Regions from separate parts of the Actinomadura kijaniata genome, predicted to be linked through region 1. Evidence: riboswitches for the same ligand, from Rfam matches in the RefSeq annotation. Region 1 holds a riboswitch; the other holds the start of a gene.
The links. A riboswitch is a leader RNA that binds a small molecule or an ion and turns the genes downstream of it on or off. The one in region 1 is predicted to bind glycine.
Positions count from the first base shown of each region.

Region 2: another riboswitch for glycine. It lies ahead of gcvT (glycine cleavage system aminomethyltransferase GcvT); the one in region 1 lies ahead of gcvP (aminomethyl-transferring glycine dehydrogenase).

Region 1 is NZ_JACJIA010000005.1:471,703-477,136, reverse strand. Features, by position in the region: gene HNR61_RS21990 (AraC family transcriptional regulator) at 1-495, shown strand, start outside; gene gcvP (aminomethyl-transferring glycine dehydrogenase) at 438-3,317, opposite strand; glycine riboswitch at 3,383-3,495, opposite strand; glycine riboswitch at 3,496-3,591, opposite strand; gene HNR61_RS49315 (flippase-like domain-containing protein) at 3,885-5,434, shown strand, end outside.
Region 2 is NZ_JACJIA010000003.1:423,932-429,365, forward strand. Features, by position in the region: gene HNR61_RS14040 (TetR/AcrR family transcriptional regulator) at 1-572, shown strand, start outside; gene HNR61_RS14045 (alginate lyase family protein) at 625-1,764, opposite strand; glycine riboswitch at 2,443-2,539, shown strand; glycine riboswitch at 2,544-2,626, shown strand; gene gcvT (glycine cleavage system aminomethyltransferase GcvT) at 2,704-3,798, shown strand; gene gcvH (glycine cleavage system protein GcvH) at 3,820-4,209, shown strand; gene glyA (serine hydroxymethyltransferase) at 4,212-5,434, shown strand, end outside.

The sequences.
Region 1 (5,434 bases):
GCGGTCGTGCCCGCGCTGCTGGACACGCTGCTGATGTACATCCTGCGGGCCTGGTTCGCCGACCGGCCCGCGCACGTCCCGGTGTCGGGGTGGGCGGCGGCGCTGGCGGACCGGGGCGTGACGGCCGCGCTGGACGCGCTGCACCGGGACCCGGCCCGGTCCTGGACGATCGCCGGGCTGGGCGCGGTGGCGGGGATGTCGCGGGCGGCGTTCGCGCGGCGCTTCACCGCGCTGGTCGGCCGCCCGCCGCTGGCGTACCTGACCTGGTGGCGGATGACCACGGCGGCGCGGCTGCTGGAGGAAGGCGACGACCCGCTCGTCCGGGTGGCCGAGCGGGTCGGGTACGGGTCGGAGTTCGCCTTCGCCAACGCCTTCAAGCGCGAGTTCGGGGTCGCGCCGGGGCGTTACCGCAGGACGTCGCGGGCCCCCCTGGGGGCTCAGTCCTCGAACGCCTCCGGCGGCGGGCAGGAGCACACCAGGTTGCGGTCGCCGTAGGCCTGGTCGATCCGGCGCACCGGCGGCCAGTACTTGCCCTCCCGCAGCGACGGCAGCGGGTAGGCCGCCTCCTGCCGGGAGTAGGCGTGCTTCCAGTCCTCGTCCAGCAGGGCCGCCGCGGTGTGCGGGGCGTGCTTCAGCGGGTTGTCCTCGCGGTCGTGGGAGCCGTCGGCGACCCGCTGGATCTCCCGGCGGATCTCGACCATGGCGTCGACGAACCGGTCCAGCTCGGCCAGGTCCTCCGACTCGGTCGGCTCGATCATCAGGGTGCCCGCGACCGGGAACGACAGGGTCGGCGCGTGGAAGCCGTAGTCGATCAGCCGCTTGGCGACGTCCTCGGCGGTGATCCCCGTCTCCTTGGTGATCTTGCGGAGGTCGGCGATGCACTCGTGCGCGACCAGGCCGTTGCGGCCGGTGTAGAGGATCGGGTAGTGCGGGGCGAGCCGGGCCGCCAGGTAGTTGGCACCGATGATCGCGGCCTCGGTGGCGGCGCGCAGACCGTCGGGGCCCATCATCGCGATGTAGGCCCAGGAGATCGGCAGGATGCCCGCCGAGCCCCACGGGGCCGCCGAGATCGGGCCGACGCCGGTCTCGCGCGGGCCGGCCTCCGGCCGCAGCGGGTGGTTGGGCAGGAACGGCACCAGGTGCTCGCGGACGCCGACCGGGCCGACGCCGGGGCCGCCGCCGCCGTGCGGGATGCAGAAGGTCTTGTGCAGGTTCAGGTGCGACACGTCGGAGCCGAACTCGCCGGGCCGGGCCAGGCCGACCAGGGCGTTGAGGTTGGCGCCGTCGACGTAGACCTGGCCGCCCGCGGCGTGCACGGCCTCGCAGACCTCGGTGATGGTCTCCTCGAACACGCCGTGCGTGGACGGGTACGTCACCATGATCGCGGCGAGGTCGGCGCCGTGCTTGCCGATCTTGGCGTGCAGGTCGGCGATGTCGATGTTGCCGTGGTCGTCGCACTTGACGACCACGACCTTCATCCCGGCCATCACGGCGCTGGCGGCGTTGGTGCCGTGCGCCGACGACGGGATCAGGCAGATGTTCCGGTGCCCCTCGCCGCGCGAGGCGTGGTAGCCGCGGATCGCCAGCAGGCCGGCCAGCTCGCCCTGGGATCCGGCGTTGGGCTGGACCGACACCTTGGCGTAGCCGGTGATCTCGGCCAGCGCCGACTCCAGCTCCTCGATCAGCTCGACGTACCCCTGGGCCTGGTCGATCGGCGCGAACGGGTGGATGTTCGCGAACTCCGGCCAGGTGACGGGCTCCATCTCCGTGGTGGCGTTCAGCTTCATCGTGCAGGAGCCCAGCGGGATCATCGACCGGTCCAGCGCGATGTCCTTGTCCTGGAGCCGGCGCAGGTACCGCAGCATCGCGGTCTCGGAGCGGTGCTGGTGGAACACCGGGTGGTTCAGGTACGGGCTCTGGCGGCGCAGCGCCTCGGGGAACGCCGGCGCGACCTCGGCGGTCCCGGCGCTCTCGATCCCGAACGCGGCCAGCACGGCGGTGACGTGCTCGGGCAGCGTGGTCTCGTCGCAGGCGACCGCGACGTGGTCGGCGTCCTGGCGCCGCAGGTTGACGCCGCGCTCCAGGGCGGCCCGCACGACCTCGTCGGCGCGGCCGGGCACGCGGGCCAGCACGGTGTCGAAGAACGAGCCGTGCACGACCTCCACGCCCCCGGCGCGCAGCGCGGCGGCCAGTTCGGCGGCGCGGGCGTGGGTGCGCTGGGCGATGGCGGCCAGGCCCTCGGGGCCGTGGTAGACGGCGTACATGCTCGCCATGACGGCCAGCAGCACCTGGGCGGTGCAGATGTTGCTGGTGGCCTTCTCGCGGCGGATGTGCTGCTCGCGGGTCTGCAGGGCCAGGCGGTAGGCGGTGGCGCCGTCGGCGTCGACCGACACGCCGACCAGGCGGCCGGGCAGCTGGCGCTGGATGCCCTCGCGGACGGCCATGTAGCCGGCGTGCGGGCCGCCGAAACCGTAGGGGACGCCGAACCGCTGGGAGGAGCCGACGACGATGTCGGCGCCGAACTCGCCCGGCGGGCGCAGCAGCGTCAGCGCCAGCAGGTCGGCGGCGACGACGACCTGCGCGCCCCGCTCGTGGGCCTGCGCGGCGACCGGCTCCAGGTCGCGGACCGCGCCGGACGCGCCGGGGTACTGGAGCAGCACGCCGAAGAAGTCGCCCTCGGGCAGGCCGCCGGACAGGTCGGCGGTGACGACCTCGATGCCCAGCGGGACGGCGCGGGTGCGCACGACCTCGATCGTCTGCGGCAGGGCGTCGGCGTCGACCAGGAAGGCGCCGGGCTCCTTGCGCCGCGACACCCGGTGGGCGAGGGTCATCGCCTCGGCGGCGGCGGTGCCCTCGTCGAGCATGGAGGCGTTGGCGACCGGCAGGCCGGTCAGGTCGGCCACCACGGTCTGGAAGTTCAGCAGGGCCTCCAGGCGGCCCTGGGAGATCTCCGGCTGGTAGGGCGTGTAGGCGGTGTACCAGCCCGGGTTCTCCAGGACGTTGCGCAGGATGACGCCCGGGGTGATCGTGCCGTGGTAGCCCAGGCCGATCATGGAGGTGTACACCTTGTTCTTGGCGGCCAGCTCGCGCAGCCGGGCCAGGGCGGCCGGCTCGCTCAGCGCCGGCGGCAGCTCCAGCGGCCGGTCGGTGCGGATGGCGGCCGGGACGGCGTCGTCCACGAGCGCCTCGGCGGAGGCGTAGCCGATCGCGGCCAGCATCCGGGCCTGGTCGTCGGGGGACGGCCCGATGTGCCGGTCGGCGAACTGCTCCCGGGCCTGCTGCGGCGATGCCACCGGGGCGAAGTACTGGGCGGTCATTGGGGAGCCTCCTGGCTGCTGGGGTCGCTCAGGGCCGCCAACGGCCCTGGCTGGGCCGGTGGCCGGTCTCCCCCTCTGTCATGGGCACCTGAGAGCTTCACCCGCCGGAGCGGGGTTTCCCCTTCGGTGAGCCGCCCCTTCCCCGCCGGGGGAAGTCACGCCTGCTTTCCAGAGGTGCCTCGCCCGAGCGGTCCTTTTGCCTGAGAGGTTCCGGGGAGGGTTGCCCCTTCGGCGCCCCACGCTGGCCGCGTGGGATCTCTCCCGCACGGGGTCGACGGCTGTCCTTGGAGTGAACTCTATCCAACGGATCGTCCCCGCGATCTACCCGGGAGGCCCGCGTACCGCGCTCCCCCGACCCGGAGTCGCCCGCGGAGGCCCCGCAAGTACGATATGCACAGCTCAGGAAGACGGGGACCGGCCGTGGCCAGGGGCGGGGCCGCGAGGCGGAAGGGCATGGGGGCTGGGTTTGGAGCATGCGCACGGTCAGGTCGACGCGAACCGCCCTCGACGGGGCCGCCTCCGTTCTGCGACGCTGATCACGGTGACCTGTCCGGACGGCGGTGCGCGGTGACGCAGACCCACGACGAGAGGACCGAGCGGGCGACGCGGTCCGACCCCGGCACGGCGGCCACGGCGGCCGTGACCGTCGACGAGCCCGCCCGCCCCAACCGGGTGCGCCGCTCCAGCGACGCGTTCCGCTTCGCCGCCTCCCTGCTGGGCCTGGCCGCGGTGATCCTGCTGGTGTCGTTCGCCCAGCAGACCACGCGCGGGATCCAGACCGACATCACCGAGGGCACCGCGCACGCCCCGCACGCCCTGCTGGCGCTGGCGACCCTGGCCTCCAGCTTCGGCGTGCTGGCGGTGCCGGTGGCGTTCGCGGTGGAACGGCTGCTGCACCGCGACGGCCAGCGCGTCGCGGTCGCGCTGCTGGCCGCCACGATCGCGTTCGCGCTGACGGTGCTGCTGGACGGCTGGGAGATCCCGGCCGCGCCCGGCGGCGTGCTGGACTCGCTGATCTGGGGCGGCACCGGCACCGCCCCGCTGCACACCGACATCACCCCGGTGATCGCGTTCGTGACGGCGGTCGGGATGGCCGGGCGGACCCGCTGGCAGACCGCCGCCTGGCTGATGATCGGGCTGGCGGCGCTGACCGGCCTGACCGCCGCCTACGCCTCGGTCGCGGCGCTGACCGCCACCTACTTCCTCGGCCGCGCCATCGGCCACGGCACCCTGTACGCGGTCGGCGCCCCCAACACCCGCCCGCCCGGCGCCGCCGTGCTGGGCGCGCTGGAACGCCTGGGGCTGCGGCCGGCGCGCGCCGAGCGGGTCCCGGCCCCCGCCGACGAGCCCCGCTGCTACCTGGTCGGCGTCGCGCGCGACCCCGACGGTTCCCCCGCCGACGCCTCACCCGCCGACGCCACCGGCCCGGCCCTGCCGTGCGGCGAGTGGCAGCTGCGGGTCCACGTCCTGGACCGGGACCTGCAGACCGCCGGGCTGCCCTACCGGCTGTGGCGGCTCGCGCGGCTGCGCAGCGGCGCGCCCCGGCGGGCGCTGCGGTCGCTGCGCCGCTCCCTGGAGCAGGAGTCCCTGATGTCCTACGCCGTGACCGCCTCGGGGGTCCGCACGCCCCGGCTGGTCGCCACGGCGGAGGTCGGCACCGAGGCGGCGCTGCTGGCCTACGCGCACGTCCCCGGGCGGCGGCTGGACGACGTCCCCGACGAGGAGCTCACCGACGCGCTGCTGACCGACGTGTGGCGGCAGTTCCGGCGGTTGCAGGCGGCGCGGCTGGCGCACCGGCGGCTGGAGGGCGACGCGATCCTCGTCGACGACGAGGGCCGCCCCCACCTGGTGGAGCTGGGCGCGGGCGAGATCGCCGCCGGTGACCTGCTGCTGCGGCTGGACCTGGCGCAGCTGCTGACCACCCTGGCGCTGCGGGTCGGCCCGGAGCGGGCCGTGCGCACCGCCTCGGGCGTGCTGGGCGAGAAGGCCCTGGCCTCGGCCGTGCCGCTGCTCCAGCGGGTCGCGCTGTCGCGGGGCACCCGCAGCGCCGTGCGGCACGACAAGGAGCTGCTGACCCGCATCCGCGAGCAGATCCTGCGGCTGGAGCCCGAGAGCGA
Region 2 (5,434 bases), on a different contig from region 1:
AGGCGGAACCCTCGACCGAGAGCAGAGCACGGGCCCGGACGCGGAACGCCATCATCGACGCCGCCATCGCGACCCTGCGCGAGAACCCGGCCGCGTCCCTCGGCGACGTGGCCGCCGCCGCCGGGGTGGGGCGCACCACCGTGCACCGCTACTTCCCCGAGCGCGCCGACCTGCTGAACGCCATCGGCGCCCGCGTCCTCGAACAGATCCAGCTCGCCACCGAGCGCGCCCGCCCCCACGACGGCCCGGCGCCGGCCGCCCTGGACCGGCTCTGCCAGGAGTACTTCGAGGTCGGTGACGGGCTGTCGCTGATGTTCGAGAACCCGCAGCTCATCGCCTGGGAGGGCTGGCAGGAGGAGACGCCCGCCGACCGGGCGCTGCTGGACCTGCTGCGCCGGGGCCGCCGGGCGGGCGCCTTCGACCCCGAGATGTCACCCGAGTGGATCGTTCAGGCGCTCTGGGCGCTGCTGTTCGCGGCGTGGTCGCACGCCCGGGAGGACGGCGTCACCCGGCACACCGCGCTGACCATGTGCCTGCGCTCGCTCCACAAGATGGTCGCGACGGCCCCGTGAAACGCGACGGCGGCGCACGGGAACGCACCCGTACGCCGCCGGTCGCGACCCGTCACGGACTCGCGGTGCGCGAAAGGACCTCCCAGCCGCCCGCCGCCTGCCGGCCCGCCACCGCCCGCCCGGTGAACGGCAGCTTCACGCCGAGCCGCCGGTAGGAGTCGTGGCCGACCTCCAGCACCGGGCCCAGCGAGCCCTTCGACCCGCCCCGGCAGAGCCGCGCCGGGTTCCGGGCGTGCAGCTCCAGCGCGGCCGTCAGGCGGGGGCGGGCCTCCCCGTACAGGTCGACGCCCTGGAGGCGCGCGGTCGCCGCGACGTCGAGCGCCGCCGCCAGCCCCTGCCCCGCGTACTCCAGGCTCCGGCAGGTCTCCTGGGTGAGGCCGTCCGCCAGCCTGGCCGGGTTGTGCCAGAACCTCGCGGCCGCGACGGCCGCCGGGGCCTGCGGGGCCGGACCGTCGGAACGCAGGTAGACGTACTGCGGCAGGCGCTTGCGCCACAGCCCCACCGCCCGGTCGAACGCGGCCCGGTCGTCGAGGTGGACGGCGATGGCGGAGGCGGCGTTCAGGGTGGTGAGCTCGACGTTGCCGTTGACCTGCGGGTAGGGCCGGTCGACCAGCGGCAGGTACAGTCGCCGCAGGGTGTCGGCGAACCGCTGCTGCCCCGCCCAGCGCCCGTGCCCGTGCTTGATCAGCTCGGCGGCGCGGACGAAGTCCATGCCCGCCCGCGCGGCCTGGAGCGGGGCGCGCGCGCCGGTGTGCTCGCGCAGCCGCGCCGACCACGCGTCCATGATCGCCATGGCCTTGCGGGCGTGGCGCTCGTCGCGCGACAGGTACCAGCTCAGGGCGTGGACGTAGGCGGCGGTGGCGTCCCGGCGTTCGGCGGCGCACCCCCGGTCGGCGGAGCCGGGGACACCGCACGCCACGACGCCCTGGGCCCGGGGCCGCCAGGTCAGCGCCGCGAACTCGCTGCCGCGCAGGGCGGTGTAGGCGTTCCGCCACGGCTGCCGCCCCGCCCTGATCCTGGTCCGGGCCGCGTCCAGCTCGGCCGCCCCGGTGATCACCCCCGGGTGCTGGAAGGCGGGGGGCGGCCGGTGGGCGGGCGCGGGCGCGCCGGAGTCCCCGCCGCCCGCGTTCCCGGTCCCGAGCGTGGCCGCGACGACGGCCGCCGACGCGGCCACGGCGACGACCCCGCTCACCACGGTCGCCCGTACCCGCGTCCGCCGCCTCCTCCCCGCTCCCCCGGACGCCGCACCCTCACCCGAAGATCCGCCCCCACCCGGCGACACGCCCTCAAGCGCCGCCCCCTCACGGGACAGCGCCCCCTCACGAGATGAAGCCCCCTCACGGGGCGACGCACCCCCGTGGGACGGCGCACCATCCTGGAACGGCGTGCTCTCGTGGAGTGGCCTGTCTTCGTGTGGTGGTGTGCCGTGGTGGGGTGGGGCTGTTTGGGGGAACGGTCCATCCCCGCTGGGTGGCGTGCCCTCGGGGAGGGGCGTGTTCGCGGGGGGTAGCGCGTTCCGGCGGGGGCGTTCGGCTCCTTCCGGTGGTTCTGGTCGGGATGACGGTGGGGAACCGCGTCTCGCGGTCCGGGGGTTGGTGGTCTGGTCCGGCTTCCCGCCGGTGCCGTCGCTACGGTCTCCGCCCCGGGCGGCGCGGCGTCGGAGCGCGGCGACGACGATCGCGGTGACCACGATGGCCAGGACCCAGTTCCGGGCGCGGCCGAGCCTCATCGAATTTCCGTCTCCCTCACACGACCTCAGACCGGATCATGTAACCAGACGCGCGCGGCATCGCGTGGCGAACCGGCTCAGATCAGGGCGTTCCGTCGGCTGGTCGCAGGTCATCGGCGCTGCTAGATTGGCCTCAGCCGTTGATCCCGTGCGGGAGAGTGCCCTGGTCGCCAGTCAGGGACGCCGAAGGAGCAAATCCTCCCCGGAACCTCTCAGGCCCACGGACCGCGCGGACCAGGCGACCTCTGGAAAGCGGGGACCCGCCGGTCCCCCGCCGAAGGTGAAAGCCCCACGGGGTGAAGCTCTCAGGCGCCGATGACAGAGGGGGAGGCACCGACCACGCCCGGTGCGCGAGTGGGACGATTGTGCCTGCCTGCGCCCGCGACGAAGGAGCCGACCCGAATGTCCGCCGAGAACGCCCCGAAGAAGACGCCGCTGCACGACGTTCATGCCGAGCTCGGCGCGAACCTCGTGGATTTCGCGGGATACCTGATGCCGCTGCGGTACTCCAGCGAGACCGCCGAGCACAGGGCCGTCCGCACCGCCGCCGGGCTGTTCGACCTGTCCCACATGGGGGAGATCTTCGTCTCGGGCCCGCGGGCCGCCGCGGCCCTCGACCACGCGCTGGTCGGCAACATCTCGCCGATGGCCGTGGGCAAGGCCCGCTACACCATGATCTGCGCCCATGACGGCGGCGTGCTGGACGACCTGATCGTGTACCGGCTGGCCGACGAGACCTACCTGGTCGTCGCCAACGCCGCGAACGTCGCCGTCGTCCGCGAGGCCCTGGTCGAGCGGGCCGCCGGGTTCGAGGCCGCCGTGGAGGACCGCAGCGACTCCTACGCGCTGATCGCGCTGCAGGGGCCGGACGCGCAGGAGATCCTGAGCCGGTTCACCGACGCGCCGCTGCCCGGGCTGAAGTACTACGCGATCATGGCGGACGAGGTCGCCGGGATCGACGCGCTCATCGCCCGGACCGGCTACACCGGCGAGGACGGGTTCGAGCTCTTCGTGGACGCCGCCGACGCCGTCGCGCTCTGGCGGGCCCTGGCCGCGGTCGAGGGCGTGGTCCCCTGCGGCCTGTCGGCGCGCGACACCCTCCGCCTGGAGGCGGGCATGCCGCTGTACGGCAACGAGCTCACGGCCGAGACCACCCCGTTCGAGGCGGGGCTGGGCCGGGTCGTGAAGTTCGAGAAGGAGGGGGACTTCGTCGGCCGGTCCGCGCTGGAGGCGGCCGCGCAGACCCCCGCAGGCCGTAGGCTCGTGGGGCTGGTCGCGCGGGGGCGTCGCGCGCCCCGCAGGGGGTACGACGTCGTCACGTCCGACGGCACGCCGTGCGGGGTCGTGACCAGTGGCGCTCCGTCGCCCACACTGGGCAGGCCGATCGCCATGGCCTACCTCGACAGCGGTGTCGGGGAGACCGAGCTCGCGGTGGACGTCCGTGGCCGGCGCGAGCCGGTCGACGTGGTCGCCCTGCCGTTCTACAAGCGTTCCTGAGACCTGGAGAGAGAAACAATCGTGAGTGTTCCGGAGCAGCTCCGTTACAGCGAGGAGCACGAGTGGGTCGCCGGCCTCGACAACGAGGACGGCATCGTCACCATCGGCATCACCGCGCACGCCGCCGACTCGCTCGGCGAGATCGTCTTCATCGAGCTTCAGGCGAACGAGGGTGACACCGTCGAGTCCGGCGAGACCTTCGGCGAGGTGGAGTCCACCAAGTCGGTCTCCGACCTGTACGCCCCGGTCAACGGCGAGGTCGTCGCGGTCAACCAGGCCGTGATCGACGAGCCGAAGGTCATCAACGACGACCCCTACGGCGAGGGCTGGATCGTCAAGGTCCGCGTCAGCGAGGAGCCGGGCGACCTGCTGGACGCCGAGGCCTACGCCAAGCTGGTCGAGGAGGCCTGAGGGTGCAGCTCAACGACTCCCTCGCCGCCGCCGACCCCGAGGTCGCCAAGGCCATCGCCGACGAGCTGCACCGCCAGCAGTCGACCCTGGAGATGATCGCCTCCGAGAACTTCGCCCCCGTGGCGGTCCTGGAGGCCCAGGGCTCGGTGATGACCAACAAGTACGCCGAGGGGTACCCGGGCCGGCGGTACTACGGCGGCTGCGAGTACGTGGACGTCACCGAGCAGCTCGCCATCGACCGGGCCAAGGAGCTGTTCGGGGCCGAGCACGCCAACGTGCAGCCCCACTCGGGCGCGCAGGCCAACACGGCGGTGTACTTCGCGCTGCTCCAGCACGGCGACACCATCCTCGGCCTGGACCTGGCGCACGGCGGCCACCTCACCCACGGCATGCGGCTGAACTACTCGGGCAAGACGCTGAACGTGGTGCCCTACCACGTGCGCGCCGAGGACGGCCTGGTGGACATGGACGAGGTCGCCGCGCTGGCCGCCGAGCACCGGCCCAAGATGATCGTCGCGGGCTGGTCGGCGTACCCGCGGCAGCTCGACTTCGCGGCGTTCCGGGAGATCGCCGACTCGGTCGGGGCGCTGCTGATGGTGGACATGGCCCACTTCGCGGGCCTGGTCGCGGCGGGGCTGCACCCGTCGCCCGTGCCGCACGCCGACATCGTCACCACGACCACGCACAAGACCCTCGGCGGTCCGCGCGGCGGTCTGATCCTGGCGAAGGAGGAGTACGGCAAGAAGATCAACTCTGCCGTCTTCCCGGGCATGCAGGGCGGTCCGCTGGAGCACGTCATCGCGGCCAAGGCCGTGGCGCTGAGGTTCGCGGCGTCCGAGGAGTTCAGGGACCGGCAGCAGCGGACCCTGGACGGCGCGCGGATCCTGGCCGAGCGGCTGCTGGCCGAGGACGCCGCCAAGGCGGGCGTGAAGGTGCTGACCGGCGGCACCGACGTGCACCTGGTCCTGGTGGACCTGGTGGACTCGGAGCTGACCGGGCGCGACGCCGAGGACCGCCTGCACGAGATCGGCATCACGGTCAACCGCAACGCGGTGCCCAACGACCCGCGCCCCCCGATGGTCACCTCCGGCCTGCGGATCGGCACCCCGGCCCTGGCCACCCGCGGCTTCCGGGACGAGGACTTCGCCGAGGTCGCCGACATCATCGCGCTGGCCCTGCAGCCGTCGTTCGACAAGGACGCGCTGGCGGGCCGTGTGCGGGCGCT